One region of the Vibrio hyugaensis genome, then DNA from elsewhere that is predicted to be linked to it. Evidence: riboswitches for the same ligand, from Rfam matches in the RefSeq annotation. Region 1 holds a riboswitch; the other holds the start of a gene.
The links. A riboswitch is a leader RNA that binds a small molecule or an ion and turns the genes downstream of it on or off. The one in region 1 is predicted to bind thiamine pyrophosphate.
Positions count from the first base shown of each region.

Region 1 (3,472 bases):
TGAACTCACCCGTACCCGGCTGAACCGAGCCGCCGCCCATCTTCTTCGCATAGATACCGCGTTCGATGCCAGCCAGCATGTCATCAAGTGAATGCTCGCCTTCTTCGATAAAGGTGTTACGCATACGCGAGGTTGGTGCGAACTTGTAGTTTTGACGACGACCAGAACCCGTAGGCTCATAACCTGTCTTCATGCCACCCATTTTATCGACCATAAAGCTGGTTAGCTTACCGTCTTTGATCAATTGGGTGCGCTGAGTCTTCATACCTTCGTCATCAACATGAATCGAGCCCCATTCATTGGTCATGGTGCCATCATCGACTGCATTCACTGCGGTGTGAGCAACCATTTCGCCCATCTTGTCGTGGAATACTGACGCTTTCTTCGCAACCGAAGTGGTTTCTAGCAAGTGACCACATGCTTCATGGAAGATAACACCGCCAAAGCCGTTACCAATTACCACTGGCATTTCACCCGATGGACACGCATCCGCACCAAGTTTTACTAACGCTTGCTGCGCGATAGTTTGACCTAGCTCTTTCGCATCCAGCTGTTCACTGAACTCCCAACCAGCAAGAGCGCCAGGACCTTCCATACCAGAAGACTGCTCATTACCTTTTTGAGCGACAGTATTACCAGCAACTCGGATGTAGTGACGAGTATCGTCAACGTGTAGACCTTCTGAATTGAAGATAGACACTTGCTGTTCACGCTGAAGCACACTGCCAATGAACTGGCTGATATGTTCACTCTCTGCACGTGCAGCTTGGTCAACTTGCAATAGGAAAGCGATTTTAGAATCTAGGTTAGCGTCTTTGCCAAGTGGCATACGACAACCATGTTGAATTGGGTAGCGGTTCAGATTGAGAGAACCTGCTGACGCGATTTGCTCACGCTTATCTTTTGCAGCAAGTAGTGAGGTTACGCGTTTAAGTTCGGCTTCATCGGTGCTGTTGGTGTAACCGTAAAGCACTTTATGACCGAAGAAGAGACGAATACCGATACCAAAATCGATACCCGAGTTCACCTTATCCACCTCACCAGATGCGATCTGGACAGTGTTGGTTTGATGGTGTTCAACGAATAGCTCAGCGAAATCAGCCCCTAAAAAGAGGGCATGATCGATCACCGCTTTCGCTGTTACAGAATTAAGCATGAAATCTCCTTGCTCGTTGATCGTCCTAGCCTTCCCCACCTTTGAGTTAGACTCTGTTTATAACAGTCACAACCTAAATTGGATGACTCAAAAGCATATTGGCAACGCGTTAAATATTAACACTTTTTTAACCTTGTTTTATGCTAATCCTTGCTAAATCAAAGAACGATTCGTTACGTATTATGTCGACATCTCACTATTAGATAGTGTCTTGAACTGCCAGTTTCAATGCAGCACGTTATTTACGCTAAATTCTGTTCTCTCGTTACCGCTCTCAAGTCTCATATTTAATCGATTGCCCCCTCTTGGCCGGAAAAAACACGTGCACCGTAACTGAGTGAACTGCTATTATCTTGACGAAATAGTCGGGGGGCCCATGCATTGAATGCGTCGGCTGAGATCGAAATCGAGACCCGTTGAACCTGATTCAGTTAGCACTGACGTAGGGAACTATCATCACTTTGCCACTAGCCTGCTTGAGTCTCTATTAGTACAGCTAGTCTCAACGGATCCGATCACCGATCTTCCCTTGCGATGGCCAAGTCAGTTCCTATACGTCTGTAATAGGAGCGACCATGGCGCAGCAGTCAAGCCAAGAAAAACCATCAACACAGCCACAAGCAGCAACTTCAATAGACACACCGATTGTGTTGACGATTGCAGGTTCTGATAGTGGCGGCGGCGCAGGCATTCAAGCCGACATCAAAGCGATGTCCGCAACCGGCAGTTTTGCTTGCTCGGTAATCACGGCGATTACTTCGCAAAATACCCAAGGCGTTTCTGCGATTTTTCCCATTCCTCTCGACCATGTAGAGAGCCAACTCGATGCGGTATTTACCGACCTCAACATCGTTGCAGTCAAAGTGGGCATGCTGGCCGACTCCAACATCATCAAGGTTGTTGCCAACAAAATTAAACAATACCAGCCAAAACACCTCGTGATTGACCCTGTAATGGTGGCCACCAGCGGCGATCTATTACTGGAACAGTCGGCAATCAGCACTTTAAAAGAAGAATTGATTCCGCTCGCAGACATCATTACCCCTAACCTACCCGAAGGCGCAGCATTGACGGGTAAGCCAGTGCCTCAATCAGAATCTGAAATGAACGATATGATTGCTGATCTACGCGCGCTCGGTGCAAAAGCGGTGCTGTTAAAAGGCGGCCACTTAGAAAAAGACGAAAACAGCAACGATCTGCTGATCATGCAAGATAGCGCCGAGTTAATCAGCGCTAAACGCTTTCCAACCAAAAACACCCATGGCACAGGCTGCACGCTGTCTTCTGCTATCGCGTCTTACCTTGGCCAAGGCAACAACCTGCACAAAGCGGTGCACCTAGGTAAGCAGTACATCAGCCAAGCTATCGCACACGCTGATGAATTGGATGTCGGTAAAGGTCACGGCCCTGTGAACCATTTTTTTGCAGGTCCTAATTTTGGGAAAAGTAAAGATGTGCGCTAATGCACTCGGCATTCAGCTTACCGAAGCAAGTCTGCAATACAAAGACAGCCAAACACCAACATTAGCAGGGTTGAGTATGACTATCCCTGCTAATCAATGGACTGTGTTACTTGGCCGCAGTGGTTGCGGAAAAACGACGATCCTTCGTTATCTCGCGGGGTTGTTAGACGACAAAGTCGAATGGCATGGTGAATTAACCACCACGGATGGCATCGCCCTACACGAACGTATTGCCTACATGGCACAACAAGACTTGTTGCTACCATGGCTAAATGTGTTAGACAACGTCTGCCTCAGTTCTCGATTTTCTCAAGACCAAGCACCAGAACAAGATAAACAACGTGCACTGACTTTACTCAACCAAGTGGGACTCACAGATTACGCGGATGCTAAGCCAGCTCAGCTCTCTGGCGGCATGAGACAACGTGTTGCCCTTGCTCGCACTCTGATGCAAGACAAGCCTCTAGTTCTGATGGATGAGCCTTTCTCTGCGTTGGATGCGGTTACTCGCCATAAGTTGCAAACCTTGTCTGCCGAATTACTGAAAGATAAGACGGTTGTTCTGATTACCCACGACCCACAAGAAGCGGTGCGATTAGCTCACCAACTCTATGTGTTGCAAGGCACGCCTGCGCAAGCTCAGCACTTGGTCGTTCCAGACTCCAAGCCGCCGCGAGTTCTCGATGGAGGGTGCGCGGCACTACAACAGGCGATTTTGGATCAATTGGAGAAAGACTATGAGTGATATGACTCAGTACAACTCCGTTTCGGCACGTATTAGTAAAAAAGAACGCGTGACCCATCCGGCTCTGCGCTTGGTCATTAGCACAGCGGTGATCTTGGGATTGTGGCA
Region 1 is NZ_CP025795.1:3,753-7,224, forward strand. It holds gene C1S74_RS17230 (TldD/PmbA family protein) at 1-1,156, opposite strand, end outside; TPP riboswitch at 1,513-1,622, shown strand; gene thiD (bifunctional hydroxymethylpyrimidine kinase/phosphomethylpyrimidine kinase) at 1,732-2,619, shown strand; gene C1S74_RS17240 (ABC transporter ATP-binding protein) at 2,609-3,364, shown strand; gene C1S74_RS17245 (ABC transporter permease) at 3,357-3,472, shown strand, end outside.

Region 2 (3,472 bases), on a different replicon from region 1:
TATCTGGGTCGAGTGACAAGTTGAATTGGTCTTCCCAGCGGAACTCGAAGCGAGCCTTAGAAAGCGCATTATCACGAACTTGAGCGCCAGGGTGTCCTTTCGCCAAATCAGCGGCGTGTGCAGCAAGCTTGTAAGTGATCATGCCTACCTTCACGTCTTCTTTGTTTGGTAAGCCAAGATGCTCTTTAGGAGTTACGTAGCAAAGCATCGCACAGCCATACCAGCCAATCATGGCAGCGCCAATGCCTGACGTAATATGATCGTAACCAGGAGCGACGTCTGTCGTCAGTGGACCAAGGGTGTAGAACGGAGCTTCATGGCAGTGCTCTAGCTGCTCTTCCATGTTCTCTTTGATCATGTGCATTGGAACATGACCAGGACCTTCGATAATGACCTGTACGTCATATTCCCACGCAATCTTGGTCAACTCACCAAGGGTACGAAGCTCTGCAAATTGCGCTTCGTCGTTAGCATCGGCAACCGAGCCAGGACGCAGACCATCACCGAGAGAAAGCGCCACATCATACTTAGCACAGATTTCACAAATCTCTCGGAAGTGGGTATATAAGAAGCTTTCTTGGTGATGCGCTAAACACCATTTCGCGATGATAGAACCACCACGAGAAACAATGCCAGTAACGCGTTTTGCAGTCATTGGCACATAACGAAGTAGTAAGCCGGCATGGATAGTGAAGTAGTCAACGCCCTGCTCTGCTTGCTCAATCAGAGTATCGCGCATCACTTCCCAGTTAAGGTTTTCCGCAACACCGTTCACTTTCTCAAGCGCTTGGTACATAGGTACGGTACCGATCGGAACCGGACTATTACGCAGAATCCACTCGCGAGTTTCGTGGATGTTACGTCCAGTAGAGAGATCCATAACGGTATCACCACCCCAACGCGTCGCCCAGACTAACTTCTCTACTTCTTCCTCAATCGAAGAAGTGACCGATGAGTTACCGATGTTGGCGTTCACTTTGACCAAAAAGTTACGTCCAATGATCATTGGTTCGGATTCTGGGTGGTTGATATTAGAAGGAATAATTGCGCGACCTTCAGCAACTTCTCTGCGTACAAACTCGGCGGTAATGTCTTTTGGGAGATTCGCTCCGAAGCTTTGACCCGGATGTTGTTGATTCAGCACTTCATCACGGTATTGAGCACGCCCCATATTTTCACGTAAGGCGATGTATTCCATTTCTGGGGTAATAATACCTTTGCGAGCATAGTGTAATTGAGTCACGCACTGCCCACCTTTAGCACGTCGAATGCGTGGTAGATTGCCGTAACGAAGATCGTCTAACGTTTCGTCTTCTAAGCGTTCTTTGGTGTATACCGAACTTACTTCATCAAGTAGCTCAGTATCGGCACGATCTTCAATCCACCCTTCTCTCAGCTTAGGTAAGCCGTTGTAGAGGTCTATGGTGTGTTCTGGATCTGTGTATACACCCGAGGTATCGTAAACGCGTACAGGCTCATTAGGCTCGAAAATAGGCGCTTCTTTTGTGCCTCCAATAAGGCTGTCAGCGAGTGATATTTCACGCATTGGCACACGAATATCGGGACGTGAACCCCCTACGTAGACTTTGCTTGAATTTGGGTACGGTTGTACCGAGAGTGTATCAATGAACTGTTTTGCTTCCAGTCTCGCTTGCTTGCGACTCGACATAGCATTTTTCCTTGCTTTGTTATGCTTAGATAAAAAGTATTGGGATAAAAATGCTTGGCGGATAGATGCGACAAGAGGAATCGAATTAAGGAAGATTGAGTGAGTGCTCTTCGTCTATAACAACATTCGATTATTTGATAGGTCGACCAGATAGAGCTCTGGTGTAAATATCTTCTCTTGTTCCCTTCGCAGATTCTAATCTGATCAGGTTCAACGGATCCCGAATTAACGGTCTCAGCCTTATGGCACTCCGACAAGTAAAATCAGTATATAAAAACGGCTTGGTTAAACCAAGCCGACCTGATTAAGATTTGAGTATTTTTGCTAGCTACGCATCAATAATTGGAAACCAATCCACGCAGCCGAAATGCTTAACACGACATTCAGCAATACGTTCAATCCCATCTTAAAGAAAGCACCCTGCTGCATAAGCAACACGTTATCCATCGAGAAGGTAGAGAATGTGGTTAATGCGCCCAAAAAGCCAAGACCGATGATTTGACGCCATGGGTCAGTGACCATCAACTCAGTTTCAAACGCAGCAATGAGTAGACCCATAATAAATGAACCGACCACGTTCACGGTTAAGGTACCGTACGGAAAGCCACGACCAAGTAGCATCACACAAAGTTCAGAAATTAAGTAACGAGAACATGCACCAAATGCGCCACCCAATGCAATAAAACCCAAAACGGATAGTTGTCCCATAATTCCCCCAAAAAAGTTAATGGCGACATTGTAATCAAATTTACGGCAATAGTGATTATACAATCTTAGAATTCAGCAAAGTATAGCGCTTAAAACTTATCAAGATTTAAAAAGTTACAGGAGTCACTTTACCTCAATATAACCCATTAACCCCGTCTTCATGTGTTCAATCACATGACAATGGTACATCCAACGTCCTGGGTTATCTGCAACAAATGCCGCTTTCGCACTGCCGTTTTTTCCAAGTAAGACCGTATCGGTATTAAACGGTTCATCGAGTTTTTTGCCGTCTAATTCAAGAACGGTAAATGTGTGTCCATGAAGATGAATTGGATGGTGGTATTGAGTCACGTTCTTTAGATTAAAGATATAGGTTTTTCCCATCTCCAATGTTGAAAGCGGCGCAGGAATATTATCTTTACTCATTCCCTCCCAAGCTCGTTTATTCATCAGCCAGAATTTAGGTATCGCTTTGCCCGATTTATCAGCAGGAGTGACCGCCCCCTCCCACTCAAACACATAATCGATTTGCTCCGCATTTTTCAAATCAAGATCAGGCACAGGGTTGAGAGGCAATAAAGGCAGTTTCTGGTTGCTCGGTAGGTTAGACTCAACAATATCAAACTCACACAAAGGGAATGGGAAGCGCCCTTTCATTTGACGCACATAAACACGCTCTCCAACCTTCGGAGCAATCAATCCGACATCCAACCTCATTCCCGGACCAATTTTGTGTTGAGTGAGCCTATAAGGCGTTCTAACAGGATTACCATCAATAGCAATAACCCAAGCCTCTGCGCCTTCAATAGCGATCGGGTAAGTAATGGTGTTATCGACATTAGCAATTCTTAATCGCGTGGTAGCATTCTGCTTCAGCGTATAAACAGGCTCATGAACACCATTGACACTACTCCACTCTCCGGGAGTCCCCATACGTGCACTCAAGCGCGGCACCATAAGTTTTTTCCACTGACCTTGTTTGTCTATATGCCAATGCTTCAGGACGACTTCATGTTCTTCATCAAACTGAACAGGCTCTGCCTCATCAACGATAATTAATCCAACTAACCCCATACCAAGCTGCTTAGCACTATT
Region 2 is NZ_CP025794.1:2,246,606-2,250,077, reverse strand. It holds gene thiC (phosphomethylpyrimidine synthase ThiC) at 1-1,669, opposite strand, end outside; TPP riboswitch at 1,834-1,932, opposite strand; gene crcB (fluoride efflux transporter CrcB) at 1,994-2,377, opposite strand; gene C1S74_RS11075 (multicopper oxidase family protein) at 2,501-3,472, opposite strand, start outside.
Region 2: another riboswitch for thiamine pyrophosphate. It lies ahead of thiC (phosphomethylpyrimidine synthase ThiC); the one in region 1 lies ahead of thiD (bifunctional hydroxymethylpyrimidine kinase/phosphomethylpyrimidine kinase).